2 regions of the Micrococcus cohnii genome follow, and region 2 is predicted to be linked to the other one. Evidence: predicted binding sites of a transcription regulator. Region 2 holds the regulator's gene; the other holds the start of a gene.
The links. Region 2 encodes LexA, which represses DNA repair genes until DNA is damaged. Its sites were predicted from a motif close to TCGAACANNTGTTCGA; they were not measured.
Positions count from the first base shown of each region.

Region 1 (14,838 bases), 740 kb from region 2:
CGAAGGCCGCTACCGGCTCATGCCGGGCATCATCGCGGCGCTGGCGGACACGGGCACCCCGTTCTCGATCCTGACCAAGGGGACCCTGCTGGCCAGAGACGTGCCGGAGCTCGCCACCGCCGCCCGGTCGGTGCCGGTCGGCGTCGGCGTGTCACTGGCCACGCTGGACAGCCGACTGGCCGCCACGGTCGAACCCGGCACCCCGGCGCCGGCCGCCCGCCTCGCGCTGATCGAACGGCTGCGGACGGCGGGGGCGGACGTGCACGTCATGGCGATGCCTCTGCTGCCCTGGCTCAGCGACTCCGATGCCCAGCTCGACGCGCTGATGCGGGCGGTCCGTGCGGCGGGGGCGAGCTCCGTGCTCGCGGGCGCGCTGCACCTTCGACCCGGCGCACGCCAGTGGTATATGCAGTGGCTGCGGCACGAACACCCCCACCTCGTGGACGGCTACGAGCGGCTCTACGCACGCTCGAGCTACGCGCCCGCCTCGTACCGCTCGTCCCTGACCCGTCGGGCGCGCGCAGCCGCTGCGGCGCACGGCTTGCGCTGGGGCGGTGCACACCGCATCCGCTCCGACGACGCTCCCCCGCACGGGACGAGGGGTTCACACGCCGACGTCGCGACCACCCGAGCCGAACACCGACGCAGCGGGAGCTCGACATCGGCCTCAGCGCCTGCCCGCCAGGCGGCGCTGTTCTGAGTCTGCACCTCGTTCTGGGCCCCCACCTCGCCGACACCGGCTCGGCTCAGCCGCCAGGCAGCAGGTCCTGTGTTCCACTCTGGAGCAGGTCGAGCAGCGCGTCGACGATCGGCCGGTCCGCCGGGATCCAGTCGAGCGCGTGCAGAGCCGCCCGCTCCAACGGACACCACTCGAGCCGATCATGGTCCTGCAGCGGCGACGGCGCCGCCGAACCATCGGCCAGCACCGCCAGGAACACGTGCAGACGGCGCCCGTTGGCCAGCGGCCATCCCTCGCCTTCCGGGGCGGGCACCTCAGCGCCCAGGCGCACACGCACGCCGAGCTCCTCGGCCAGTTCACGGTGCAGCGCCGAGGCCGCGCCCTCCCCCGGCTCGACCTTGCCGCCCGGGAACTCCCACAGCCCTGCCAGAGCGGCCGGAGCCGAGCGGCGGCCGACCAGCATCCGGGCCGGTGCGGCCGCATCGTCCAGCACAGCCGCCCCCACGACGGCCCGCCGCTGTGCCCTCCGCTCTCCGACTGACCGGGCACCCTGCTCACCGGTCACGCCATGCGTCCTGTCGTCCATGCCCTCAACCCTACGAAATCCGGCATCCGGCAGCGCCCTCGCCGTCCCTAGACTTGGCGGGTGAGCGACCACAGCACCCACGGCCCCCTGACGGGCCCGATCAAGATCAGCACCGCCGACTCCCCTGACACAGTGGGGTCCGGTTCGCCGACGACCCGGCCCGAGCGGGGGCTGGGGCTGTTTCCGGCCATCGTGGCGCTCGCCCTGGGCAGCTTCGCGATCGGCACCACCGAGTTCACCATCATGGGACTGTTGCCGGAGGCGGTCGCCGACCTGGGCGTCGGCCTCGACGCCGGAAGCCACCTCATCTCGGTCTACGCGCTCGGAGTGGTCGTCGGCGCCCCGCTGCTCGCGGCCGGCCTGGCCCGGGTCGACCGTCGCCGCTCGTCCATCCTGCTGATGGTCCTGTTCCTGCTCGGCCACGTCGGCAGTCTCCTCGCCCCGGACATGTCCTCGATGATGCTCGCCCGCTTCATCTCGGGTCTGCCGCACGGCGCATTCTTCTCCACCGCGGCCCTGGCCGCGGCGCACCTGGCCGGGCCTGCGCGGCGCGGCCAGGCCATCGGCTGGGTCATGGCCGGCCTGTCGGCGGCGAATCTGCTCGGCGTTCCGGCGGCCACCGCCCTCGGGCAGACCGCCGGCTGGCGGTGGATGTTCGTCGTCGTGGCCGTCTGCGCGGCCGCGTGCATCGCGGCGACGGTCATGCTCGTCCCCGACGCGCCCGCGCCCGAGGGCACGTCGATCCGCCGCGAGATGGCCGGGCTGACATCACTGCGGCTATGGCGCACCGCGCTCGTCGGCATCGTGGGATTCGCCGGCATGTTCGCGCTCTACACGTACATCACTCCGCTGATGACCCGCGTCGCCGGACTCGATCCGCGCTGGATCCCCCTCGTGCTCGCGCTGTACGGCATGGGCATGGTCGTCGGCACCCTCGTGGGGGGCGCGCTCACCGACCGCGACCCGGTGATGACGCTGCGGCTGTCGTTCGTGGTCACCGCCATCTGCCTGACCCTCGTGTATCTGCTCTCGCCCTGGTGGCAGGCCGTCCTGCTGCCGCTGGTGCTGGTCGCCGTGGCCGGCTCCGGCATCGCCCCTGCCCTGCAGGTCCTGCTGGTGGACGCCGCACCGCGGTCGCCGCAGCTGGCGGGCTCGCTCAACCACTCGGCGCTGAACATGGCGAACGCACTGGGCGCCTGGGTCAGCGGCGCCGCGCTGACTGCCGGCCTGTCCGTGGCCGCCCCGTCGCTGCTCGGCGCGGGCATCGCCGTGGTGGGAATCACACTGTCGTTCGCCCTGATTCGGCGCCCCGCACGCCGCTGACCTGGACATCCTCGGTCGCGTGGCCTTGCTCCGGCCACGACGGGCGTGGTTAGAGTATGCGAGTAAATATTTCGCAAACTCGAAAGGCTTTTCATCATGGGCATCATCGGTTGGCTCGTTCTCGGACTCATCGCAGGCGCGATCGCACGCCTGATCCTTCCCGGCCACCAGGGCTCCGGCTGGCTCGGCGCCCTGATCACCGGCATCCTCGGCGCCATCCTCGGCGGCTGGATCGCCTCGCTGCTGGGCGTCGGTGCCATGGACGAGTTCTTCAGCCTGGGCACCTGGATCTTCGCGATCCTCGGCGGCGTGATCGTGGCCTTCATCTGGCAGGCCATCACCGGCCGCAAGGGCGCGCGCCACTGACGTCTGACTCACGCGCCCCGGCGCGTGGACCTCAACGACGACGGGCCGCCCCGAGCATCACGCTCGGGGCGGCCCGTTGTCATCTCCGGGGGCTGTTCCGTCGCCGTCCTGCGTCCCGTCAGCGACGCCGTGCCATGGCGGAGGCGTACAGGCACACCGTCGCGGCCGTGCCCACATTCAGCGACTCGGCCGCGCCGTACAGCGGCACGGAGGCGGAGGCGTCGGCCAGGCCACGCTCGTGCTCGGACAGTCCCTGAGCTTCATTGCCGAACAGCCACGCGGTCGGCGCCGCCAACTCGGCGTCTGTCACCTCGACGAGCGTTCGCTCCGCGGCCCCGTCCGCGGCCCAGACCTGCACGCCCTGTTCGCGCAACCACTGGCAGGTCGCGCTCACATCGGCGCCGGTCACCAGCGGCAGATGGAACAGCGACCCGGCCGTCGAGCGCACGAGCTTCGGGTTGAACACGTCGACGGAGCCCGCCGTCAGCACGATGCCCTCCGCCCCGGCCGCGTCGGCCGCGCGCAGAATCGTCCCGGCGTTGCCCGGGTCCTGCACCCGGCACAGCACGGGCAGCAGTGTCGGCGTCGCCGGCAATGCCCCCAGCCCGGTCTGCTGCGGCAGGCCGACGACGGCCACGATGTCCTGTCCGGTGACCGCGTCGCACATCGACGTCAGAACCTCGTCCGACGCGGTGCGCACGAAGGGACGGTCCGGGCCGTCGAGCGAGGCGGTCTCATCGACCAGGGCCTGCAGGTCGGGGTCACGCCGCGCGAGCCGTGCGGACACGTAGAGCTCGCGCACCACCCGGCCGGTCGGCCACTGAGCTCGCGCGATCGCCGGCCCGCGTCCGAGGTGGGCCAGCAGTGCTTCTCGGCATCCCTGAGGCCCCTCGACCAGGAAGGCGCCGGCCCGCAGACGCGCCGAACGCCCCGCCAGGCGAGCGACCGCCCGCACGCGCTCGGCGCGGGGATTGATCAGCTCGGCCCGGTCGGGGCGTTCTTCGGCGTGCGTGCGGTGCGAGGCTCGAGGACTCTCTGAGCTCTTCACAGACGCACCGTGGCTCAGCGCGAGGCCACCGGGGCGTTCACGTCGGCCGGCAGCGCCTTGCGTGCGGTGTCCACCAGCGCGGTGAAGGCCGCGGCGTCCGAGACGGCGATCTCGGCCAGCATGCGGCGGTCCACCTCGACGCCGGCCAGCTTCAGGCCCTGCATGAAGCGGTTGTAGGTCATGCCGTTGGCGCGGGCGGCCGCGTTGATGCGGGTGATCCACAGGCGACGGAAGTCGCCCTTGCGCTTGTGACGGTGCTGGTAGTTGTACACGAACGAATGGAGCAGCTGCTCCTTCGCCTTGCGGTACAGGCGCGAACGCTGACCGCGGTAGCCGGACGCGCGGTCCAGCATGGTACGACGCTTCTTATGGGCGTTGACCGCCCGCTTCACACGTGCCACGTGTGTGCTCCTAACTGTGTTGTCCTCGACGGCGACGAGGGTCGCGGCGTCCGAGGAGCGTGACGAGGGGGTTCCGGTGCACGAGCACCGAAGAGGGATCTCAGATGCCGAGCATCCGCTTGATGGTCTTCACGTTGCCCTTGGCGACGAGCTTGTCCGAGGCCAGACGGCGGGTCAGGCGCGAGGACTTGTGCTCGAGGTAGTGGCGACGGTTTGCCTGCTGACGCATCAGCTTGCCGGAACCGGTCACGCGAAAGCGCTTCTTGGCGCCGCTGTGGGTCTTCATCTTCGGCATGGCGGCCGTTCTCCTTCTTCATCGCCGCGAGCCCGTCTCCGAAGAGGCGGACTCGCGGAACTGGTCTCACCGTCCTGATGGACGGATAGGGGTTGTTGCCTGCGCCACCGCGCACCGGGCGCGGGACGCGACACGTATCAGGCCTTGCGAGGCCCGGGCTTGGGGGCGCCTGCCGGCTTGGGCGCGGCAGGCTTGGGCGCCGACGACGGCTTCGGCGTGGACGCGGCGGTCGGCTTCGGCGCAGGCTTCTGCTCCTTGGGTGCGGACTTCTCCGGCGCCGGCGTCTCCGCGGGCTTCTGCGACGAGGCCGGGCGCTGGCCGGCCCCCTGCGTCGCCTCCGCCTCACGGGACTCGGCCATCCGCTTGAGCTGCTCAGGGAAGGCGTCACCGACCGAGTTTGTCACCGGCGCGGAGTTCTGAGCGGCCTTCTCGGCGGCCTTGGCCTTCGCCTCACGGGCCGCCTGATCGCGCCGAGACCCACCACCGGAGCGCTCACGCTTCGGTGCTTCGTTCTTGCGCGCCTCAGAGCGTGCCTCGGCCTTGGTCTTCAGCGGACCGATGACCATGACCATGTTGCGCCCGTCCTGCCGGGGAGCCGATTCGACGGCGCCCAGCTCGGCGACGTCGTCGGCGAACTTCTCGAGCAGGCGGATGCCGAGCTCGGGACGCTGCTGTTCACGCCCGCGGAACTGGATGATGGCCTTGACCTTGTCACCCTGACCGAGGAACTTCCGGGCGCGCCCCGTCTTCGTCTCGTAGTCGTGGCTGTCGATCTTCAGGCGGAAGCGCACCTCCTTGAGCGAGGTGTTGACCTGATTCTTGCGCGACTCGCGCGCCTTCACCGCGGCCTCGTATTTGTACTTGCCGAAATCCATCAGCTTCGCCACCGGAGGCTTGGCGGCGGGCGCCACCTCGACGAGGTCGAGGTCCGCCTCACCAGCCAGGCGCAGGGCGTCCTCGATCCGGACGATGCCGACCTGCTCGCCGTTGGGGCCAACCAGACGGACTTCCGGAACGCGGATGCGCTCGTTGATACGGGGATCGCTAATGGTGCTTCTCCTGTGTCGAGATCAAGGTGCTGTGCCGTGGTTGACGCGCCTCACGCCGCAGCCCCGTCTCGAGAGAGAAATCGAGGCCTCGGTGCCGTGCGCACGTCGAGGCCTCGTCACGGTCCCGTTCAGGACCCTTCGCTCCGAACCGCGGACGACGCGATCGCCGTCCTGTTCGTCACGGTGACCCGGCAACTCGGCCCGAGCAACGCGATGCGCACCGGACGTCCTGCTGACGCGGGTGGGAGGAGGCCTCCACTTGTTCCTCACCGGAGCGATGCGTGTGCACGTCCGGAAGGTCGTGTGGGAAGCTTACCACCATGACCGAAGAACACCAGCACCCGCAGGGTGAGCAGCCCGCCGTCGACCCCGAGGTCCGCGAGATCCACGAGGTCCCCGCCGTCGAGGTGATCACGACGACGGCGGTGCACCTGATGACCGCCGCGGCCGTGAAGGTCGGACTCGCCGACAGCCCCGACGCGAAGGAGCTGGTGGACCTCGATGAGGCACGCAAGCTGATCACCGCCCTCGCCGGACTCATCACCGCCGCCGCGCCCGAGATCTCCAGCTCCCACGCGGGCCCTCTGCGCGACGGGCTGCGCAGCCTGCAGCTGGCTTTCCGCGAAGCCTCGCCCTACCCGGACGCCCCGGGCAAGGGCCCCGGCGAGAAGCTGACCGGCCCCGTCAACTGACCCCCGCACCGGGATCATCCCCGGCGCAGGTGGCGCGAGACCCCGGCCGACATCACGCTGACAATCCCGGCGCCGGCGACGAGGAAGAGCCCGACGCCGAGCAGGACGTCGCCACCCGTCCACATCCAGGTCGACAGCAGCACGCAGAACAACAGGATTGCGGTGGCGGCGCCCCGGGTCCACGACCGCCCGCGGAAGAGTCCGGCGGCCGTCGCCCCGACCCACGCCGCCAGGGCGAGGTACAGCACCAGCAGGAACACCTGCGCCCCCACCGTCAGCTGGCCCGACCCGAGACGCAGCGCCGCGTCCACGGCGAGCCACGCCAGGGTCGCGGCCACGACCGACAGTGCGATGACGCCGATCCACACGGCCACCGGTCGGCCTCGACCGCGCTCAGCCCGACGGCGGCCCGGCTCGGTGCCTTGCGCGGGTCGTTCTGGAGTGCTCATGGTGATTCCGTCCTTTCCTGCGGATTCCACCGTACCCGCGAGGCGACGCGGCGTTCGCGGCCGACGAGACGCCCGCGTCGACGTCCGTCGTGTTCGACGTCATCCAATCCCACCCTTGTGAGGCGTTGGCCGCCGTGCGAAGATCGATGCCGATGTTGTTCGGGGACCGTTCATGATCGGTCCCCGTTCTGTTTGCCTGGACATGGTTTGTCGCCCGCACCCCGGTCGCGGCGCCGCCCCGCCGACCGTGAGACGGAGCAGGAGCCCGCGCCCATGTCCGACGAGGTGAACCCCATGCACCGCCGCAATGCGCACGCGAGTGACATCGTCGTGCGCACAGTCGTGACCGAGAGTGAGAGTGCCGTATGGATTGGCGAAGCCGCGCAGCGTGCCTGAACAAGGACCCCGAGCTGTTCTTCCCCGTGGGGAACACCGGACCAGCCCTGCTGCAGATCGAGGAGGCGAAGTCCGTGTGCCGCTCCTGCGAGGTGGTGGACACCTGCCTGAAGTGGGCCATGGAGTCCGGTCAGGACTCGGGCGTGTGGGGCGGCATGAGCGAGGACGAGCGCCGGGCCATGAAGCGCCGCGCGGCGCGTGCCCGCCGCGCGTCCTGACCCCGGCACGCCAGCATCAGTCCAGGGGCACGCGCGCGCTCACGCGGGTCGAGCCGTCGACGGCCTGCGACCTCGAGAGCGTGCCGCCCAGCTCTGACTCGACGAGCGTGCGCACGATCCGCAGACCCAGCCCTCCCCCGTCCGCCTGAGCCAGGGGCCCCTTGGCCGGTTCGACGGATGAGGGCTGGTGGCCGCTGCCCGAGTCGACGACCTCGACCTCGAGCAGCTCGCCGATGGGCGTGAGGTCCCGGCGCGCGACGAGCCGGACGAGCCCGCCCTCCGGCCCCGTGCCGTGCTCGACCGCATTCGTGGCGAGCTCATTGATGACCAGGGCGAGCGCCGTGGTGATCCGGGTGGGCAGAGCGCCGAACTCGCCCTCGACGCGAGAGCGGACCTGACGCCCGTCTCCGGCGACCTCGACGGCCAGGCGGAACAGGCGCGCCATCAGCGCGTCGACGTCGACATGGCCGGCGACGTCCTCGGACAGGCTCTGGTGGACCAGGGCGATCGTGTCCACCCGCTGCATCGCCTGTGCCAGGGCCTGACGCGCCTCCTGGGAGGTGGCCCGACGCGCCTGCATCCGCAGCAGCGACCCGACGGTCTGCAGGTTGTTCTTCACCCGATGGTGGATCTCCCGGATCGTCGCGTCCTTGCTGACCAGCCGCTGCTCCTGTCGACGCAGCTCGCTCACATCGCGCAGCATCAGCAGCGCGCCGTCGCGCTCCTCGCGTCCGCGCACAACGATCCCGCGCACCATGATGGTGACCTTGCCGATCTGCACCTCCGCACGACCGCCGCGTGCCCCCGACAACACCGACCAGGCGTCCTCGTCGAGGGCGCCCGTGCCGATCATCGCCTGGGTGAGGATCGGGGCGAGCACCTGACCTTCGATGGACACCGCAACGCCCAGGCGCCGCAGCGCCGAGACGGCATTCGGGCTGGCGAACGCGGCGCGGGCATCGGCGTCCAGGACGATCAGACCGTCACCGACACGTGGCGTGCCCCCGATCCAGAAGCCGGGCGGATCCGCGGGATCTGGCCACTGACCGCGTCGGGTCATGTGCAGAAGTCGCTCCGCCGCGGCGCGGTAGTTCAGCTCGATGCTGGTCAGCTCACGCCGACTGTCCGGATCCCGGTGCTCCGTGAGGACCGCCAGCACACGGCCATCGCGCTTCACCGGCCACAGCCGCACCTGCAGCGTGCCGTCCGGGGCCTCGATGGGTTCGGCGCCCGCAGTGTCATGGGACCGCCACGCCTGCGTCAGCAGGGCCCGCAGGTCGGCGCGGGCCCGCGAGCCGACCAGATCACGATGGAACAGCGTCGCCGCGGTCACGGGGCGTGCCTGAGCCATGGCGTAATAGCCGCCGGTGCCGTCGGATCGTGGCGCGGGACACCACAGCACAAGGTCGGCCAGCGACAGGTCCGCGATGAGCTGCCAGTCGCCCACCAGGGTCAACAGCCAGTCCCGGTCGCCGGCGGAGAGGTCCGGGTGCAGCCGCAGCGGGTCCGCGGACAAGGAAGTGACCATGGGCGCCAGCCTAACCTCCGCCGGTGACGCCTCAGGGCGCTCCCGTCCCGGTCAGGCCCTGGGTGACACCCGGGAACGCCGACGCACGAGGCGGGCCACCGACGCGGGCAACCCCACGGCGGGACGCCGGGTACGCGCCGCGCGCGTCCGTGCCGCGGCGCCGTCCGTCTGGGGCGCCCCGGAGTCGGCCGCGAGCCCCGCCAGCGCCCGGCGCAACGACGACCTCGGCGCGGACTCGGCGAGGACCTGGCCGTTGAGCAACGCCTGGTCCACCGCCGCCGGGTCGTCCGGCAGGAAGGACAGCCGGGCGTCGGTGTCGACGAAGCGTCGCCACGCCGCCTGGATCTGCGACTGGGGTGCCAGACCCGCCGTCGACGAACGCACCCGGTTCACCACGACCTGCACCTGCGTCGTGCCGCCCACCGTGTCGACCAGGGCCGGGATCGTCCGCATCAGTCGCGGCAGCGACACGGCGCACCCGCCGCCCACCGCCAGGATCCGGTCCGCCGCGCGCAGCGCCGCGAGCGTCGCCGCATTGCGCTGCGGGGCGGGAATGTCAAAGGAGAGCTCCTCGTCCTCCTCGAGGCAGAAACCGACGTCGACCACCACGCGGTCCCAGTGGCCGCGAGCGGCCTGCAGAACGTGCGCCACGGCGGAGGAACGCAGCTCAGGCCAGCGATCTGGTCGGCTCAGCCCCGTCAGAACGGACAGCTCCGCCCCGGCGACCCGGATCCGGGCCGCACAGTCGGCCAGTCGGCGCTCATCGAGGTCTCCGCGGTCAGCGGCACGTGCGGCTTGCGCCAGTCCCGCCGCGTCATCGAGAAGCCCGAGACACGCAGCCACGGACGGGCCGTAGGTGTCGGCGTCGACGAGCACGGTCCGATGACCCAGAAGCGCGTACTCGGCGGCGAGGTTCACCGCCACAGTCGTGCGCCCCGGCGCTCCCGTGGGACCCCACACGGCCACCACGACCGGGGACGCCGCCGCGCCAGCGAGGGTGGCGGCGCTGTCCTCCGGTTCGCCCTCTTCGACAACCTCGGCGGACATACCGGACGGTGCTTCGGCGGCCGACGCGGTATCGTCCAGCCGCAATGCCGCGGCAGGACCGCTCGCACCGGACTCGCCCGGGTCCAGCGGCCGAGGCTCGTCCGCGTCGACGTCGAGACGTGCCGGCAGTTCCGGTTCTCCCTCCGCGTCCGGCAGCGGGGTGCGCTTCGTCTCGAGCGCTGCGTCGCGAGCGGCCTGCGTGAGAGCGGCGGCGAGCTCCAACGGGTCGGCGTCGAGGCGCAGCGCGGGCACACCGAGCCGACGCAGCCGTCCTCGCTCAGCAGGCACCTCGCTCTGGACCACCAGGCCGACGGGCCGGTCGAGGGAATCGACCTCGTCGATCAGCGCACGGGTGATCTCCTCGACCTCAGCGGACGCCAGGAGGACGTCCACGGAGCCGGTCCGGGCCACCGCGAGCAGCTCCGCGAGGTCCTCGACCCGTCGGAGGATGGTTACCTCTGCCTGCGCCCGTTCGAGCGGGCCGATGACGTCGTGATGCGGGGCGACGAGTGCGGCGACGGCGACGCGCACGATTCACTTCCCTCCGACCGACGGCAGCACCGTGATCCGGGCGTCGGCGACCTTTCCGGCCAGGATCTCAGGCAGCTCCTCCGGACCGATGAGAACCTGCACGCGCACCAGGTCGGCCCCGGCGAAGGGACCAGACTGTGTCGACACCTCAGCGATCTCGACCGCCTTGGCCGTCAGCTCCGGCCGCTCATGGCCCTGGCCTGACTCCTGCGGCTGGGCCACCCAGACGTCCACCCGGTCGCCGACGCCGATACCCGAGGGCAGGGGCTCTCCCACCGTGAGGCCGACGTGACGGCGGCTCTTCGGGTCTTCACGCACCACCGCCTCTGCCGGCACGAGCTCACCGGCGCGGACGGCAGCCACCACGGTCGACTCCGCGGGGACCTGCTCGGACGCGGCAAGGTAGCGGCCTCCCGCAGAACCGAGGTTCACCTCGACCGGGACCAGGTCAGCGGCCTCGACGGTTCGTCCCGGGGCGATGTCCGTGGCGGCCGCCCAGTACGCGACCGTGCGGCGCTCGTTCTGCACGAGAGCCACGACGGACGCCATAGATGCCAGCACAAGCAGGACCCCGACGATCAGACGCGGGTCGCGCCAGCGCGGGCGACGCAGGCGCGGTGCGGATGTGCTCTCGGAAGCGGACACGACGAATTCTCCCTCCACAGATGTCGCAGGCGCGGAGCCCGGCGTCGCTCCGGCCGTCGGCACGCGGCTCCGCCCCGTCGACGTCGCCATGGGTGCCAGCATGAGAATAATGCCACATCTCACGCCGATGGGAGTTGCACATCACACCTGTGGACGGGCTCGCGTCCCGCGTGTCATCCACGATTGAATGGAGTCAAGACCAGCACTGGATATCACCGTGCATGAAACCGCAACAAACACGGAAGAGGATCACCATGCCGCGCTTTCTGACCCTGACGGACGTCGCCGAGGTGCTCAACGTGTCCGTCGCACAGTCCCGTGCCCTGGTGCGCTCAGGCGAGCTGCCAGCCATCCAGGTCGGCGGACGCGGCCAGTGGCGAGTCGAGGAGCGTGTGCTGGACGACTACATCGCCGCCCAGTACCAGGCGACCGCACAGAAGGTCCGAGAGTGGGCCCGCCACGACGCCGCGCAACGCACGGACGCCTGAGCCGTCACACCACCCCGCTGCGCGCCCGGACGAGCGCGATCGCGGCGACGGGAATCGTTACCCTGCCCCGCACCGACGCCTGACGTCGCGGCTCGTCTCTGGCATGCCGAGCCAGGTCGACATGATCGGCCCCCACGCGGTCGATCGTCCCCGCGGCCAGTTCGTCTCCGCCTGCGGCCACCACCTCGACGGTGCTCCGCGACCGCGCCAGCAGTCGCAGGACGGAGACGAACGACCGCCCGGCCCTGGCGTCGACCACCGCCGCGCTCAGCGGCGCCTCGATCGTCAGCACGTGCGCGAGGGACACCACCACCGATCCGGCGCTCGCCGCACCACCGAACCAGTCCGAGGACACCGCCTGCACCCGCAGCTCGAAGGGTGAGACCCCGCGCACGCGCACGCGTACAACCGTGCCGATGGCGCCGCGCAGACGCTCAACAAGACTCAGCTGCGCCCATTCGCCGCGCGTCAGCTCCGCAGCGTCGGCCAGCTGTTGCGCGGTCCGTCCCGCCTCCCACTCTGCCTCCAGGTCCGCGAACAGCGCATCCCATCTCATGACGACAGATCCTAACCTGCCCCGCCGAACGAAAGTTCGTCAAACCGCATCAAAGAGCATCATCGACCCACTCTTGACAGTGTGCGCAAACACACGTCTACACTCGCTATCGAAGCCAGGAAACAGCCATCGGGGGCCGTTTCCGCTCACAACCGCGATCCAGGGGGACCAGCCATGAGGACGGCTGACGAGAAGACTCACCGCGCGAGCTCACCCAGCGCCGGAACGTCACCGCAGTCAACGCACACACACGACGGCAAGGACCGTGGCAGAGGCGCGGGAGCACTCCCGCTCGCTGCGCTGTTCACAGCGACGCCGATCCTGTGGTGGGCCGGCGGCTCGCTGTGGGCGCAGACCGGAGCCACCGCCGTCGCGGAGACCGAGCGGCTCATCGCCCTGAGCTGCACGGTGGCGGCGGCCGGCCTCACCGCATGGTGGCTGCTGGCGCTGAGCGCCACGGCCGTCTGGGCGAGCGCGCTGCGCCGCGGAGATGCTCGCACCGCGCAGCGCGTTGGCCGGTTCGCCCCCGCGGCGCTGCGCCGTCTGGCGGCAACGGCGCTCGGGCTCTCGGTTGTGCTGGCCCCCGGGGCCACCGCTGCCGACGTCGTCGACACGCGGCTGCCCGTCGATGCGGTCGGGATCACGACGCCACGGGACCCGGCCGCCACGACAAGCGCACAGTCAGAACAGCACTCCGTGACGGACGGGCCGCCGAGCGCGGCCTGGATCCCGCACGGACAGGCCCCGACGGCCGCCTTCACGCCCCGTCAGCCCCGTATCACCGTCGACGCCCCGTCCCACACCGTGACGACCGGCGACTGTCTGTGGGACATCGCCGCGACCGAACTCGGCCCGGACGCCACCGTGCTCGAGGTCGACCTGCGCTGGCGCCAGTGGTACCGCCACAATCGGTCAGTCATCGGCGAAGACCCCCACGCCCTGCGCGCAGGACTGGTGCTGCAGGCACCGCCCTTCGACTCCGACGTCCCCGCAGCGGGGGTGTACTCGCTGCGATGAGAACACTGACGCCCTCAGCCCCCGTACACCTCGCCCACACTCCGAGCCTCCGGCCAGATCACGACAAGGAGACGCCCACGATGACCGCCACCGCCGCCCCGACATCCCTCAACGCCGTCTCTGAGACGGGCCACGGTGCCCGTTCGGCTCCCCTGCCCCGGGCCACGGGCGCCCCGCGCCGTCGGCCACGCGCCGAGCGACCGGAGGCACCGACGCTGAGCCTCCGGGCCCGGCAGGAGCAGCGAGCCGAGCAGGAGCGCTCTGCCAGGACCCTGGCCGCGGTGATCGCCCTGGCCTGTGTCGAGGCCGAAGCCGGCCGTCGCCCGCTGCGCGACCTGGCGACATGGTTGGACTTGCCCGTCTACGACAAGGTGGCCCGCCGTCTCGCGCTGCTCGAACGCACCGGCGCGTCCGTCCGGCTCACCACGTCGCCCCGACCGCTCGGGGCGCGGGTGCATCGCCTGAGCCCGGACCGGCTGGAGGCCTGTGCCACGATCACCTGCGACGAGCGCGCCCGAGCGATCGCCATGCGCCTCGAGCGACGGCTGAGCCGGTGGAAGGTCACGCAGATCGAAATCGGCTGACCACCACCGGCTCGCGGACGAGCGCCCGGCGCGTCCGGCTACCGCCGGACGGGTTAGGTGCCGCTGCCCTGCGATGGCTTCGCCCCACCGGACCGCGTGCGTGCACCGGACTTCTTCTTCCCGGCCTTGCCGGGGGTCTTTGTCGCGGCAGACGAGGACCCCGCCGTCGACGTCGTCCGAGCGGCCCGCTCGGCCGCACGCCGGTCCCGGCGTGAGCCCTGCGGGGCGTCCTCCTTCTCGTCGAGCCTGCGTTCGCGGATGGCACCGTCCTCGGTCGGGCCCGACAGACGCATCTGCGACGGACGACTCGGGGCCTGCAGACCGTCGACCGTGACCTGAGGCGTCATCGTGGAACCGCGGGCGTCCTTCACTCCCGGCAGGGACACCGGCGTCTGCTCGGCGGAGATGTTCGCGGTGAACAGCGTGCGCACGGACTCTTCACGGATCGCGGCCATCATCGCCTGGTAGAGCCGGTAGCCCTCCCGCTGGTACTCGACGAGCGGTTCGCGCTGAGCCATGGCGCGCAGGCCGATCCCCTCCTTGAGGTAGTCCATCTCGTAGAGATGCTCCTGCCACTTGGAGCCGATCGAGGCCAGGACGACCCGGCGCTCCGCCTCACGCAGAGCCTCCTCGCCGACCTCCGCCTCGCGGTCGTCGTAGGCCAGCAACGCATCCGAGGCGAGCTCGCGCTTGAGCACACTCGGCGTCAGCCGGGCCCGTCCGCCGGCCTCGTCCACGACCTCGTCGACCGTGATGCCGACCGGGTAGATCGTGCGCAGGTTCTCCCACAACGCATCGAGATCCCACTCGGTGGACCGTCCCTCCTCGGTCGCCGCGTCGACCAGCGCGTGAACCGTGTCCTCGACGAAGTTGCGCACCTTGGCCCGCAGGTCCTGTCCCTCGAGGATCGAACGGCGGTCGGCATAGATCGCCTCACGCT
Region 1 is NZ_JACHNA010000001.1:1,140,545-1,155,382, forward strand. It holds gene HDA30_RS05145 (Rv2578c family radical SAM protein) at 1-700, shown strand, start outside; gene HDA30_RS05150 ((deoxy)nucleoside triphosphate pyrophosphohydrolase) at 747-1,265, opposite strand; gene HDA30_RS05155 (MFS transporter) at 1,326-2,588, shown strand; gene HDA30_RS05160 (GlsB/YeaQ/YmgE family stress response membrane protein) at 2,685-2,954, shown strand; gene HDA30_RS05165 (TrmH family RNA methyltransferase) at 3,073-4,002, opposite strand; gene rplT (50S ribosomal protein L20) at 4,017-4,403, opposite strand; gene rpmI (50S ribosomal protein L35) at 4,504-4,698, opposite strand; gene infC (translation initiation factor IF-3) at 4,836-5,747, opposite strand; gene HDA30_RS05185 (DUF1844 domain-containing protein) at 6,068-6,439, shown strand; gene HDA30_RS05190 (hypothetical protein) at 6,454-6,888, opposite strand; gene HDA30_RS05195 (WhiB family transcriptional regulator) at 7,254-7,502, shown strand; gene HDA30_RS05200 (sensor histidine kinase) at 7,519-9,030, opposite strand; gene HDA30_RS05205 (nucleotide-binding protein) at 9,082-10,608, opposite strand; gene HDA30_RS05210 (CpaB family protein) at 10,612-11,253, opposite strand; gene HDA30_RS05215 (helix-turn-helix domain-containing protein) at 11,508-11,741, shown strand; gene HDA30_RS05220 (hypothetical protein) at 11,746-12,297, opposite strand; gene HDA30_RS05225 (LysM peptidoglycan-binding domain-containing protein) at 12,472-13,314, shown strand; gene HDA30_RS05230 (Rv3235 family protein) at 13,395-13,898, shown strand; gene secA (preprotein translocase subunit SecA) at 13,952-14,838, opposite strand, start outside.
Region 1: HDA30_RS05225 (LysM peptidoglycan-binding domain-containing protein) is a predicted target of LexA. The motif match lies at 12,322-12,337, and genes of this name have one in related genera.

Region 2 (14,838 bases):
GCACGCGCACCTCACGGTCGGCCAGGGCAACGGTCAGCTCGCGACGTCGCTCCGGCGTGCCGGGGTCGGCGGAGAAGTAGTGGGTGCTGTCGGTCACGGCGTCGATCGTACCGGCGCTGCGGGGAACGCCGCCGGGGGATCGTTGGTCCGGCCAGCCACTACGCTGGAGACCCGGCCCGCCGGACGCGGACGGCACACGCGCCGTCGCCCGCCCGGGCCCAGAGGAGACCATGACTGAACAGAACCACCCCCATGCCGACGGCGACGCTGAGATCCAGGCGGTCATCGACCGGATCCTGGCGGCTCACGGCGCCGAGGACGACACGACCGACGGCTCCGGCCCCGACTCGGACCCGGCGCGTGTGGAGGGGCCCGTCCCCGGCCGCGCCCTGGCCCTGCAGGACGGCGGTGACGGCCACACGCGCTTTGACGGCGACCAGGACGAGCTGGCCGAGCGTCACGCGCTGCGTCGCGTCGCCGGGCTCTCGACCGAGCTGGAGGACATGTCCGAGGTCGAGTACCGGCAGCTGCGTCTCGAGCGGGTCGTGCTGGCCGGCGTCTGGACCGAGGGGACCGCGGCAGAGGCCGAGAACTCGCTGCACGAGCTCGCCGCGCTGGCCGAGACCGCGGGCTCCGAGGTGCTCGACGGCGTCATCCAGCGCCGGGCCACCCCGGACCCGGCGACGTTCCTGGGCAAGGGCAAGGCCGTCGAGCTGCGCGACATCGTCGCGATGACCGGCGCAGACACCGTCGTCGTGGATTCTGAGCTCGCGCCGTCTCAGCGCCGCGCGCTCGAGGACGTCGTGCGGGTGAAGGTGATCGACCGGACCGCGCTGATCCTCGACATCTTCGCGCAGCACGCCAAGTCCCGCGAGGGCCGTGCGCAGGTGGAACTCGCACAGCTCGAGTACCTGCTGCCGCGCCTGCGCGGCTGGGGCGAGTCCATGTCGCGTCAGGCCGGCGGTCGCGCTGCCGGCGGCGAGGGCATCGGCTCGCGCGGCCCCGGCGAGACGAAGATCGAGCTGGACCGCCGCCGCATCCGCACCCGCATGGCGAAGCTGCGCCGCGACATTGCCGGCATGAAGCCAGCGCGCGAGGCCAAGCGCGCCAACCGACGCCGCAACCGGGTTCCGTCGGTGGCGATCGCCGGATACACCAACGCCGGCAAGTCCTCGCTGCTGAACCGGCTGACGACGGCCGGCGTGCTCGTGGAGAACGCCCTGTTCGCCACGCTCGACCCGACGGTCCGCAAGGCGGTCACCCCCGACGGCATCGGGTACACCCTCTCGGACACGGTCGGGTTCGTGCGGAACCTGCCGACGCAGCTGGTCGAGGCGTTCCGCTCGACCCTCGAGGAGGTCGCCGACGCGGATGTGATCCTGCACGTCGTGGATGCCGCGCACCCGGACCCGGAGGGGCAGATCGCCTCGGTGCGCGGCGTGCTGGCGGAGATCGACGCGCAGCGCATCCCGGAGATCGTGGCGCTGAACAAGGCGGATGCGGCCGATCCGACCGTGCTCGCGCGGTTGCGGGCGAAGGAGCCGCACACGGTGGTCGTCTCGGCCCGCACGGGCGAGGGCATCGCCGAGCTCGAGGCGATGATCGCGGACACCATTCCGCGGCCGAACGTGCTGATGCACCTGCTGATTCCGTTCACGCGCGGCGACGTCGTGGCGCGGCTGCATTCGCCGGACGCCGAGATCCTCTCGGAGACCTACGAGGAGGGCGGCACGCGCCTCGAGGTGCTCGTGCGCCCGGACATCGCCGCGGACCTCGAGCCCTTCCGCGTCGAGGACGATCTCGGCCTCGGACGTGAGGTCCCCGAGCCAGGAGGCAGATCGGCATGAGCACGGACGCGGCGGCCCCGCGCACGGACCGGGAACGGGAGGCGCTCGCCCTGCTGGAGTCCGCGGTGCGCGCCACGGGCGGCCAGCACCGAGCGGGCCAGCACCGCATGGTGCTCGAGGTGGCCCGGGCGCTCGAATCGCGTCGGCACCTGCTGGTGCAGGCCGGCACGGGCACGGGCAAGTCGCTCGCCTACCTCATCCCGGCCCTGCAGCATGCGATGGACCAGGAGGATCCGGTCGTCGTGGCCACGGCGACACTCGCACTGCAGGCGCAGATCATGCGCCGCGACGCACCGCGTCTGGTTGAGGCGCTGCGGGACGAGCTGCCGCGCGAGCCCGTGGTCGCGCTGGTCAAGGGGCGTGCGAACTACCTGTGTCGGCACAAGCTCGACGGCGGATACCCGGGCGACGAGGACGCCGAGACCCTGTTCACCACGGCCGATGACGGCGCCGTGGTGGACACGGTCGCGGACGGCGAGTCCGGGCCGTCGACTCCGCTGGGCCGAGAGGTGATGGCCCTGCGTTCGTGGGCAGAGACGACGGACACCGGTGACCGTGACGACCTGGAGCGCCCCGTCTCCGATCGAGCGTGGCGGCAGGTGTCGGTCTCGGCGGTCGACTGTCTCGGTGCGTCGACGTGCCCGGTCGCCGAGGAGTGCTTCTCCGAGCGGGCCCGGGCCGAGGCCGCCGATGCGGACGTCGTGGTGACCAACCACGCGATGCTGGCGTTGTCTGCCTTCGAGGGGCTGGCCGTGCTGCCCGAGTACTCTGCGGTGATCGTCGACGAGGCCCACGAGCTGCAGGACCGGGTCACCGGCGCCGTGACCGGCGTGCTCTCCGGCTCCATCGTGCTCGGGGCGGCCACATCGCTGCGGCGGCACGCGGCGGTCGCGGTCGAGGATCTCGTTTCGGCTGCTGCCGGCCTGGACGCCGCGTTCACGTCCGCGCCGTCGGGGCTGCTGCACGGGGGCGTTGACGAGGCGCAGGAGGCCGCGCTGAACGCCGTGCTCGCGGCGGCGCGCCAGTGCGTGTCCGATCTGGGCGGCGGGAAGGACGCCCAGGACGACGGCGGACGTCAGATGGCCCGCTCCCGGGTGATCGATGTGCTCGAGGTGACCGAGCGGATCCTCGCGGCCCGACCCGAGGCGGACTTCCCCGAGGTCGTGTGGGCGACGCGCCCGGGGCATTTCGAGCCGGGCACCGGGTGGGTTCCCGGCGATGAGGCTGATCCGCCACAGATCTACGTCGCACCGCTGTCGGTCGCCGGCAAGCTGCGCGAGGGTCTGTTCGGCCGCGCGACCACGGTGCTGACCTCGGCGACGTTGACGGTCGGCACGGGGGAGCGCCGGTTCGAGGCGGTGGCCGGTGACGTCGGCCTCAGCGGTCCCGATGCCCCGAGGTACACCGTGCTCGATGTGGGCAGTCCGTTCGACTACCCGCGGCAGGGTGTGCTCTACGTGGCCCGTCATCTGCCCAAACCGGGTCGCTTCGCCTCCGAGGAGTCGCTCGACGAACTCGAACGCATCCTGCAGGCCAGCGGCGGTGGCGTGCTCGGGCTGTTCTCATCGAAGCGAGCCGCCGAGGACGCGGCGGAGGCCATGCGGCAGCGGCTCGGGACCGAGCAGGAGATCCTGTGCCAGGGCGACGGAACGCTCTCCGCCCTGGTGTCCCGGTTCGCCCAGGAACCCGACACCTCGCTGTTCGGCACGATGAGCCTGTGGCAGGGCGTGGACGTCCCCGGCCCGTCGCTGCGGTGCGTGGTGATCGACCGGATCCCGTTCCCGCGTCCGGACGAGCCGCTCTCCGCCGCGCGCACCCGGGACGTCGCCCGGCGCGGCGGCAACGGGTTCATGGCTGTGTCGGCCACGCACGCCGCGATCCGTCTGGCCCAGGGCGTCGGTCGGCTCATCCGCTCGGTGGATGATCGGGGCGTCGTGGCGGTGCTGGACTCGCGCCTGGCGACCGAGCGCTACGGCGGGTTTCTCACCTCCGCCCTGCCGGACTTCTGGCGCACGACGGACCCGGCCGTCGTGTCCGGCGTGCTGCAGCGGCTGCACGCGAGCACCTGAGCTGAGCGCGGGCAAGAATGCGATGCCGCCCGTCGCCGCGGCAGTGAGCGGGTTCAGAGAGAGCGCAGCACCGTGACGACGCGACCCATGATGGTCGCGTGGTCGCCCATGATCGGTTCGTAGGCGGTGTTCTGCGGGAGCAGCCAGGTGTGGCCGTCGCGCTGCCGGAAGGTCTTGACCGTGGCCTCGTCGTCGAGCAGCGCGGCCACGACGTCACCGTTGGCGGCGGTGCTCTGCCGGCGCACGACCACCCAGTCGCCGTCACAGATCGCCGCGTCGACCATCGAGTCACCCGAGACTCGGAGCATGAACAGCTCGCCCTCGCCGGTCAGACGGCGCGGTAGCGGCATCACGTCCTCCACCTGCTGTTCGGCGAGGATCGGCCCGCCGGCGGCGATGCGGCCCACCCAGGGGACCGGCACCGAGTCCGCATCGTCCAGACCGGTGTGCCAGGTGGGCAGGGCCACCACCTCGGCGGCGTCGTCGCCGGGGCCCGAGCGGTCCGCGACGGACTGTGCCTCGGCCTCGGGCGGGCGGGGGGTCTCGGCGGCCGGCCGACCGGCCGCGGTGAGTGGGGTTCCGTCCGCGTCGAGCAACACCTCAAGCGCGCGGGGTCGGCCTGGATCTCGGCGGATGTAGCCGAATCGCTCGAGGCGGCTGAGCTGATGCTTGACCGAGGAGAGGGAGCCGAGCCCGGCCGCGTCACCGATCTCGCGCATGGACGGCGGGTACCCCTTGGCGGCGATCGACGACCGGATCGTTTCGAGGACCGCTGCCTGACGCGGGCTCAGAGCCGGGGTGTGGTCGGCGGCGTCGGGAGTCTCGTGCGGGGCCATGCGGTGTCCAATCGTCCTGCGGGGGCGTGGGTCATCCTGCGTGCCCGTGGCGGGCGGGGACGGGCCGGCCGGGGCTGCGCGGCAGACCTGGCCGTCTCGCGCCGTCCTTAACGTCTCGGGTGCGCCTGATGATCTGGGCCCTGCACGCGGCGCGCAGGGCGTCGGTCAAGCCCGCCGGAGCGGACGTGGTCGATGCCACGACGGTAGCTGACGGCACCGCTGGATTCAAAGATATGTTCGAAGAATCCATGGCGTGTCTCGAACGTGTGTGCTAGAAATGGGATCGAACGAATCGAACACCTGTTCGAATCATGCGCGTCCTCGCGGAGGGCTCCCCGCGACCTCCGGGTCGGGACAAGCGGAGTCCGGCGGGCGCGCACGGAGGGAAAGGCAGTCATCATGACGATCACTCACACCGCCGACATCACCGCTCTTGCCGCCCGTCTGCCGCGTCGTCTCGACCGGCCGACGAGCTCGGGGCGGAACGCCGTGCGCCTGAACCGGCGCGGCCGCTTCGTGCTGCGTGGGCTGCCGCTCATGCTTGCCATGGCCGCCCTCACGGCGTTCGCCCTGTCCGCGCTGAACATCGGGTTCTCGCCCGCAGCGGTCTCCGCCGCCGGATCGGGGGCCGAGCTCGAGAAGGTCGTGGTCTCTCCGGGGGACACACTGTGGGAGGTGGCCGCCGAGGCGGACCCGGACGCGGACCGGTACACCACCATGGAGCGCATCGCGCAGCTGAATGAGCTCGAGGGCGCCGAGCTGCAGCCGGGGACCGAGCTGTTCGTCCCGGCTGGCCGCTGACGTCTCGTCGTGACTTGTGGGTGTCGCCCGCTGCGCGGATTCCTACACTGACGCCATGGATGCACAGGCCACGAAGGCGGCACAGGCCGGGCAGTCGCCGACCGCGAACACACCGAACGACCCGGCATGTGCCGTGACGGTGCACAACGACGGCGGCGTGGCCCCGCTCGACCGGGTACGGCTCAGCGACCTGCCGTTACGGCAGGCCCTGCGCGGTCGCACGCCGTACGGAGCACCGCAGCTCGACGTGTCGGTGCGGCTCAACACCAATGAGAACACCCACCCCGTCCCGCCGGGCGTGGCTGAGGCCATCGCGCAGGCCGTGGGCGACATCGCCACGGGGCTCAACCGGTATCCGGACCGCGAGTTCACCGCGTTGCGCGAGGCGCTGGCCGACTATCTCGGGCACGGGCTCACTGCGGAGGCGGTCTGGGCCGCCAACGGCTCGAACGAGGTGCTGCAGCAGCTGTTGCAGGCGTTCGGCGGGCCGGGGCGTCGTCTGCTCGCGTTCCAGCCCTCATACTCCATGTATCCGCTGCTCGCCGAGGGCACACACACGCAGTTCGTCGACGCGGGGCGGGCCGACGACTTCACCCTGAGCGCCGAGCACGTGGCTGAGTCGATCACCCGGCACGCCCCGCACGTCGTCGTGCTCGCCTCGCCGAACAACCCGACGGGCACCGCGCTCGAGCTCGACGTGGTGGACGCCGCCTATCGCGCCGGGGAGCGGCTCGCCGTGGCAGGCGGACCGGCTCCGATGATCGTCGTCGACGAGGCCTACGCCGAGTTCGCCCGGCCAGGGACACCGTCGGCGCTGACGCTGCTGCCCGGTCGGCCCCGCCTCGTGGTCACCCGCACCATGTCCAAGGCGTTCGCGCTGGCCGGGGCGCGTCTGGGCTACCTCGCCGCCGACCCGGCCGTGGCCGACGCCCTGCGCCTGGTCCGACTGCCCTATCACCTGTCCGCGATGACGCAGGCCACCGCCCTGGCCGCGCTGCGCCAGGCTGACGCGCTGCTGCAGACGGTCGATCAGATCATGGCGCAGCGGGACCGCATCGTGGTCGAGGCCGCCCGGCTCGGTTTGGCGCCCGCCGCGTCCGACTCGAACTTCGTGTTCATCGGCGGCTTCGAGGACGCGTCCGCGGTGTTCGACGCGCTGCTGAGCCGTGGGGTGCTGGTGCGAGACGTGGGCATCCCCGGGCACCTGCGCGTGACGGCGGGCACCGAGCAGGAGGTCGACGCCTTCCTCGAGGCCCTGACGCAGGTTCTCGCCCCGTGAGCGGGCGGTGCGTCGGCGCAGGCCGCGCGTGCGGCGGTCGGGCCGGTGAGAAGCATCTGGCCGGGGAGAACCGCAGGACGGCCGGTGGACTCCGTAACATGGGTCGACGTCGTTCAGCGTCGCGCCCCACCGCGCCCGCACCGACGTCGGACCTCGCCTGAAGGAGAGAGAATGAACGCAGAGCTCATCGAAGGCCGCCGCGCCCGCATCCACCGCACCACCGGCGAGTCCGACGTGCGCGTCGAGCTCGACCTGGACGGCTCCGGCTGCGCCCGCATCGACACCGGAGTGCCGTTCTACGACCACATGCTCACCGCCCTGGCCCGTCATGGGCAGCTCGATCTGACTGTCGCGGCCAGCGGCGACACCCACGTGGACGTGCACCACACTGTCGAGGACGTCGCCATCAGCCTCGGCGAAACGCTGCGCACGGCCCTGGGCGACAAGCGCGGGATCCGCCGTTTCGGTGAGGCCTCCGTCCCCCTCGACGAAGCCCTCGCCCGCGCCGTCGTCGACGTGTCCGGTCGGCCGTACCTCGTGCACGTCGGCGAGCCCGACGGGCAGCAGTACCACCTGATCGGCGGCCACTTCACCGGTTCGCTCACCCAACACGTGTTCGAGTCCCTCGCCGCCCACGCCGGCATCTGCCTGCACATGGATCTGGTGCGCGGCCGCGACCCGCACCACATCGTCGAGTGCCAGTTCAAGGCGTTTGCCCGAGCGCTGCGCGCGGCCGTCGAGGACGATCCGCGCGTCACCGACATCCCGTCGACCAAGGGGGCCCTGTGAACACCGACGCCGTCACCGAGCCGGTCGCCACCGCCGCCTCGGGGGTCGCCCGGCCCACCGTCGCCGTCCTCGACTATGGCTCCGGCAACGTGCACTCCGTGCTGCGTGGCCTCGAGCATGCGGGCGCGGCCGTGTCGCTCACCGCTGACGCCGAGCAGGTGCTCGCTGCCGACGGTCTCGTCGTGCCCGGGGTCGGCGCCTACGGCTCCGTCATGCGCGCCCTCGCCGCGTCGGGCGGCACCCGGTGGATCGGGCGTCGCGTCGCCGGCGGCCGCCCGGTGCTCGGCATCTGCGTGGGGCATCAGGTCCTCTTCGACGCCGGCGTCGAGCACGGCGAGCGCACCGAGGGCATGGGCGAGTGGCCCGGCGTGGTCGAACAGCTGCCCGCCGACGTGCTCCCGCATATGGGATGGAGCACGGTCCGCCCGCCCGAGGACAGCGTGCTGTTCCGCGGCGTCGAGGACGAGCGCTTCTACTTCGTGCACTCCTATGCCGTGCTGGATTGGGAGTTCGACCAGACGATCGCGGCCATGCGCCCGCCACAGGTCACGTGGGCGCACCACGGCGCGGACTTCGTCGCCGCCGTCGAGAACGGCCCGCTGAGCGCCACCCAGTTCCACCCGGAGAAGTCCGGTGAGGCGGGGCTGCGCCTGCTGCGCAACTGGGTGGAGACGCTCTGATGCCGTACTGGTCCGTCCTCTACCTCGGCCTCGGCGGTCTGCTGCTCGGCGGCGCCTGGTCGATGCGCACTCAGAAGGCGCCCCGGTGGGCGATCGCGATCGTGCTCGTGCTGGCCGCCATGGCGATCGCCGCCGCGATGCTCACCCTCGAATGACTCTGGGCCGGCGCCGCCGCGTCGCCCGCCGCCCGACACCGACCCCCACAGAAGGGCAACCATCATCATGACGACAACCCCGAGCCGGCTCGAGCTGCTGCCGGCCGTCGACGTGCAGCAGGGCCAGGCGGTCCGCCTGGTCCAGGGCGAGGCAGGATCGGCCACCTCGTACGGCGACCCGGTCGCGGCCGCCCGCGACTGGCAGGACGCCGGCGCCGAATGGATCCACCTGGTCGATCTCGACGCCGCCTTCGGACGTGGCGACAACCGAGCGGTGATGCAGCGCGTGCTCGACGAGGTCGACGTGAAGATCGAGCTCTCCGGCGGCATTCGCGACGACGCGTCCCTCGACCACGCCCTCGCCATGGGCGCCACCCGGGTGAACCTCGGCACCGCCGCGCTCGAGGACCCGGACTGGACCGCGCGCGTCATCGCCGAGCACGGGGAGCGAATCGCCGTCGGGCTCGATGTGCGCGACGGCGTGCTCGCTGCTCGCGGCTGGACGCGTGAGGGCGGTGATCTGTGGGAGGTGCTGGACCGTCTCGAGCAGGCCGGCTGCGCCCGGTACGTCGTCACGGACGTCACCAAGGACGGTACTCTGCAGGGGCCGAACACGGAGCTGCTCGTCCGCGTCTGCGAGGCCACCGGCAAGCCGGTTGTCGCCTCGGGCGGCATCGCGAGCCTGGAGGACGTCGAGGCGTTGCGGCAGATGGTCCCGGCCGGTGTGGAAGGGGCGATCATGGGCAAGGCCCTCTATGCCGGGAGGTTCTCCCTGTCGCAGGCCCTCGACGTCGCTGCAGGGGCGAGCCCGGACAGGGCCCGCGCGGACCGGCCGTTCGACGCGCAGGTGCAGTCATGACCGCGCAGCGGCCCGAGGCCGACCAGAGCACAGAGCCCACCGTGGACCGCGGCGCCGACGACCGGGGTGCGGCTCAGGCGAGTGAGAACGTCACGGTGCCCCGCGGCACTCGCGAGCTGCCCGGGCACATCCGCGCGGCGCTTGACCGGGTCCGGACGGCTTCTCCCGAGGGCGGTCTCACCGACTCCGCCGGCGTCCCCTGGGCCGACCGCGACCTCTCCGGTACCGGGATCGACGGCTCGTCGAACCCACTGCACGCCTTCGACGCGGATGACGGCACCGCGCCACAGGAGTGGGACGAGACGATGCGGCGGCTCGCGGCCCAGCAGGCCTCCGAGGAGGACGCCGTGGACGTGCTCTCGCGGATCCGCGTGTTCGCCGCCGTCGTGCCCACCCTCGCCGAGGACTCCGAGCACGTCCACGTCCACGACGACGGATCCGAACACACCCACCACGGCGACAAGCAGGCAGATGTCGCGCTGGTCACGCTCGAGGCCGCCGACGGCCGGAAGGCGCTGCCCGTGTTCACCTCGGTGCCGGCCCTGACGGCATGGAACCCGCAGGCCCGACCGGTCGCCGTGTGGATGCCGCGCGCCTGCCTCTCCGCCGTCGACGAGGGGTGCGAACTCGTCGTCGTCGACGCCGGCGCCGAGCATACGTTCGTGGTGCGTCGACCGGCCGTGTGGGCACTCGCGCAGCAGAAAACGTGGATCCCGTCCTACCGGGACCAGGAGCTGGCCGAGGAGATCGCCTCCGTTGCGGATCTGGTGCCCCATCTGTTGAACCTCGGCTTGGCTCCGGGCACGGGCGTGGCCGCCCGCACCGCTTCTGGCCGAGTCATGAGCGGCGGCGGCTCCGGGCCGGAGCTGCAGGTCGTCGCCATGCCCGCCCGCGACGCGGACGACGCCGACCGACGACTCATGACGACGACGCTGCGCATGCTGTTGGCAGACCTGGCGCTGCTGAGCGAGCGAGCCGACTCCGTGGAGATCTCGCTCCGGTCGCCGTGACCGTCTGACCGGCTAGTATGTGCCGTGGTAGACAGAGCCGAGCGACGGCTCACAACAACATCCATGGAGGACGCGTTCATGCGCAGAACTCTCAGAATCGGCGTCGCCTCGGCGGCGCTGGGTGCGGCAGCGGTGGGCCTGGCCGGTCCGGCCGCCGCGGCGCCGGCCGTGACGCAGGGCACCGCCTTGTCGGTCCCGTCCGGCCAGTGCAGCCTCACCCTGGTCAATGACACGACGGCCTACACGGCGGAGCACTGCGGTGCCGGCACGTGGCAGGTCGGCTCCCCGGTGCACACCGCCGAGGGCGAGCGCATCGGTGCCGTTTCGGCCACGGATGGCCCTCAGGGCGTCGATGCCGTGCAGATCGCCCTCGACGAGGGCGTGGAGGTCATCGGCGAGTGGGGCACCCGTGCGGCGTCCCAGGTCGCCTCCGAGGAGACGCTCTACACGCACGGCTCGTCCGTGCCGATGGGCGCCGAGAACTCGATGGCCGATGGCACCACCTTCAACATCAGCCAGGTCTGCGACGACGTCTACACCGATCAGGCGGCCCTCGACGCGGCCACCACGCACGCCGGTGACTCCGGCGGTGCGGTGTACGACGCCCAGCAGCGCGTGGTCGGTGTGATCTCCGGGCTGGCTCCGCTCGAGTACGACGCGAACGGCAATCTCGTCGGCTGCCAGGCCGAGCAGATGTCGACCATCTTCGTGCCGGTCGAGTCCCTCGATCAGCTCGAGGCGCAGGCCCCGACGGCTGAGCAGGTCCCGGCTGAACAGGCTCCGGCTGAGCAGCCCGCTGCCGAGGCCCCGGCCGAGCAGCCGGTCGCCGAGCAGGCTCCGGCTGAGCAGCCCGCTGCTGAGCAGCCGGTCGCCGAGCAGGCCCCGGCAGCTGAGCAGGCGCCGGCCGAGCAGCTGACCGCTGAGCAGCCCGCTGCTGAGACCGCGCCGCAGCCGGCCGCCGAGCAGGCCCCGGCCGCCACGGGCACGACGCAGTCGATCGCTCCGTCCTCGGCGTACTGGGACGCCTACACCTACTCGACCGCTCCGGCCGCCGGTGCGGCCGCGGGCACCCCGATGCGCTTCGAGACCACCGAGGGCGGCTTCGAGCTGATCCAGGTCACCTCGTACGACGCCTCGGGCGCCGTGACCGGCACCTACAGCCTCGATCTCGCCGGTGAGCCCTACGCCTGGGGCCCGGTCCCGGGCGAGGTCCCGGCTGGTGGCTGGGTTGACGTGACCACTGTTGACGGCTCTGCGGGCGCCCCGCAGATGGACCTGACGCTCGGCACCGACACGATCTCCTCGCAGGGGACGGTCATCACGGGCTGACCCGTTCGCACCGAAGGCCGAAGGGGCCCGACGACCACGTGGTCGTCGGGCCCCTTCTCCGTCTCCGTGGGCTCAGCCCGCCTGCTCGTCCAGACGACGCGCGAGGCTCGAGAACACCTCGTGCAGCGTGCGCAGCTGGGATTCGTCGAGATCGGTGAGGAACAGCTCGTCGACCTGCCGGGCATGGACGGCGGCGGCCCGGCGGAAGGCCGCTCGCCCCTCGTCCGTGATCGTCGCGACAATGCCGCGCCGGTCGTCATCGCACACTGAACGGGCGATCAGTCCGCGCTTCTCCAGGGTGCCGGCCTGGTATGTCAGGCGCGAGGGGGAGAACACCATGTGGCGGGCGAGCTCACCGAGTCGCAGGGATCCACCCGGGGCGTCGACCAGCAGCAACAGGACGTTGTAGTCGCCCAGGCTCATGCCGCACTCGGACTTCAGCCGCTGCTCCAGCGCGTGGGAGAGGCGCTGGCCGGCCTCGAAGTAGGTCCGCCACACGGCGCGGGCCGCGGGGGACGGGGCCTCAGCGGCGTCGGGCGATTCGGTGAGGCGCTCGTTCGGCATCGTTCGTCTCCGGTAGGGGGTGCGTCCGGGTCGGGGACATTGTGTCAGACCAGGTCAGGCGGGACGGCGGGGTCCGTTCGGGGGCTGCTTTGGCGGTGTCAGCGGTTGGCCGCGCTGCCCGGCAGCCCTCCGGCGCGAGGGCCGTCCCCTCCACCGGGCACCGGCTCCTCGCCGCGGCGGGCGCGGTCGACGAGCCGCTGATGAGTGGGCGCCTCGGGCACGTCGTCGGGCTTCAACGCGGCGAACTCCCGCCGCAGCACGGGAAGCACGTGCTCGCCGAACAGGTCGATCTGCTCGAGCACCATGTCCGTGGGCAGCCCGGCGTGGTCGATCAGGAACATTTGACGCTGGTAGTCGCCCACCCAGTCGCGGAAACCGAGGGTCCGCTCAATGACCTGCTGGGGTGAGCCGACCGTCAGCGGCGTCTGTGCGGTGAACTCCTCAAGGCTCGGTCCGTGGCCGTAGACGGGCGCGTTGTCGAAGTACGGGCGGAACCGGCGCACGGCCTCCTGTGAGTCCTTGTGCATGAACGCCTGCCCGCCCAGGCCCACATACGCCTGGTGGGCCGCGCCGTGACCGTAATGCTCGTACCGCCGACGGTAGAGCTCGACCATCCGGGTCACGTGTTCTCTGGTCCAGAAGATGTTGTTGTGGAAGAAACCGTCGCCGTAGTAGGCGGCCTGCTCGGCGATCTCGGGGGAGCGGATCGAGCCGTGCCAGACGAACGGGGCGACGCCGTCGAGCGGGCGCGGGGTGAGGGTGAACTCGCGCAGCGGCGTGCGGAATCGGCCCTGCCAGTGCACGGACTCCTCGCGCCACAGGCGGTGCAGCAGCCCGTAGTTCTCCAGGGCCAGCTCAATGCCGTCCCGGATGTCCTTGCCGAACCAGGGGTAGACGGGGCCCGTGTTGCCGCGGCCGAGGGTCAGATCCACGCGGCCGTCGGCCAGGTGCTGCAGGTAGGCATAGTCCTCGGCCAGGCGCACCGGGTCCATGGTCGTGATCAGCGTGGTGGCCGTTGAGAGGATGATCCGCTCGGTCTGCGCGGCCAGGAACGCCAGCAGTGTGGGCGGATTCCCGGGGGCGACGAACGGCGGGTTGTGGTGCTGCCCGGTGGCGAACACGTCGAAGCCGGCCTGCTCGGCGTGCTTCGCGATCCGCACGGTGTCTGTGATGCGCTGGTGCTCGGTGGGCCGACGGCCGGTGGTGGGATCGACGGTGATGTCGCCGATGGTGAAGATGCCGAACTGCATGCCCGCTCCTGACGTCGACCCAGAAACCCCGGGTGTTTTCATTCAAAACTGAAGTATATGCGTCTGGGGGTGGGATGTCAGGCGCTCCGTACGCCCTCCGGTGGTCGAGGTTGCCCGGGCCCAGACCGCAGACGCGGTACCGGCCAGCCCGGCATGATGGAGCCTATGGATCACATCATCGACGCCGGCTCACTCGCCCAGGCCGACTCCTTCGCCCTGCAGCAGACCTCGACGATGCTCTCCAACGACATGAGCGTCACGAAGGCCGACGGCACGCCCGTGGCCACGGTCGTCACGCGCGGAGGTGGCCTCTCACGCATGCTCATGGGCGCCCGGGAGTTCGACGTGCTCGACGCGCGCGATGACCGTGTGCTCTTCCGTCTCTCAGATCCCGCCACCCTCGGCCGTGACGTCTACGCGATGACAGGGCCGCACGGTGAGCCCCTGGCCCAGCTGCGCCAGGAGCTGAGCCTGATGCGCACCGCCGTCTCCGTGCGGGTGGCCGACGGCACGGCATACACCGTCACGGGGAACCTGTTCGACCACGACTATCAGATGGTGGCCGGCGAGGTGCCGATCGCGCGGGTCACCGCCGAGTTCAGGGGGCTTATGAAGCTGTTGCGCGGCAGATCGGCCTACCGGCTGGATCTCGACCCGCAGATGCCGCCGGTCGTGCGCTGTGCCGTCCTGGGCACCGCCGTCGCCCTCGACCTGATCCGGGCCAAGCGCAGCCGATCCAGCTGAGGCCGTCCGGTGCGGCGTGGCCGTGGTGCGCGGTCGATGTGGCTCAGATGTGGACGTCCGCCCCGGTCTGCTGCGGCGGGCGAGCCGTGGGGTCGTCGAAACGGGCGCCCTCGGGCTTGGACGGCAGCACCGTCATGACAAGCACGGCGAAGCCGCCGAGGTAGGGGATGAACGCCAGGAAGTAGAAGAACCCGGACAGGTTCGCATCGTGCAGGCGACGCACCGTCAGGGCGATGTTCGGGATCACGGTGCCGAGGAGGACGACTCCGAGCAAGAGGAGCAGGACCATGATCATCGCGGCGCCGCCGTTGCTGAGTTCCGAGCCCGTGGCGGTGGCCTCGCTCGTCGTCACCATGATGAGGGCGAAGAGAAGGAGGAACGTGACGAACAGCAGAGTGTACCACATGGCCATCCACCAGTACTCGGACCGGCGCGAGCGGCCGTGGAACTGAAAGTACTTCTTGAAGAACAGCTTCAGCGCTCCGACCGGTCCGACGCTGGTGCCCGGCTGGGTGCTCGGCGGCGTCATGCCGTAACCGGGGCCGCCGTAGCCATAACCGGCGTAGGCCGGGGCGGCACCGGGGCCCTGACCGTAGGACGGCTGCTGGGCTCCGTAACCCTGGGCG
Region 2 is NZ_JACHNA010000001.1:399,361-414,198, forward strand. It holds gene HDA30_RS01865 (class I SAM-dependent methyltransferase) at 1-106, opposite strand, end outside; gene hflX (GTPase HflX) at 231-1,847, shown strand; gene HDA30_RS01875 (ATP-dependent DNA helicase) at 1,844-3,916, shown strand; gene lexA (transcriptional repressor LexA) at 3,970-4,752, opposite strand; gene HDA30_RS01885 (LysM peptidoglycan-binding domain-containing protein) at 5,152-5,553, shown strand; gene HDA30_RS01890 (histidinol-phosphate transaminase) at 5,609-6,832, shown strand; gene hisB (imidazoleglycerol-phosphate dehydratase HisB) at 7,004-7,621, shown strand; gene hisH (imidazole glycerol phosphate synthase subunit HisH) at 7,618-8,301, shown strand; gene HDA30_RS01905 (hypothetical protein) at 8,301-8,456, shown strand; gene priA (bifunctional 1-(5-phosphoribosyl)-5-((5-phosphoribosylamino)methylideneamino)imidazole-4-carboxamide isomerase/phosphoribosylanthranilate isomerase PriA) at 8,524-9,315, shown strand; gene HDA30_RS01915 (SseB family protein) at 9,312-10,325, shown strand; gene HDA30_RS01920 (trypsin-like serine protease) at 10,404-11,654, shown strand; gene HDA30_RS01925 (MarR family winged helix-turn-helix transcriptional regulator) at 11,727-12,218, opposite strand; gene HDA30_RS01930 (LLM class flavin-dependent oxidoreductase) at 12,317-13,468, opposite strand; gene HDA30_RS01935 (LURP-one-related/scramblase family protein) at 13,634-14,212, shown strand; gene HDA30_RS10730 (DUF805 domain-containing protein) at 14,256-14,838, opposite strand, start outside.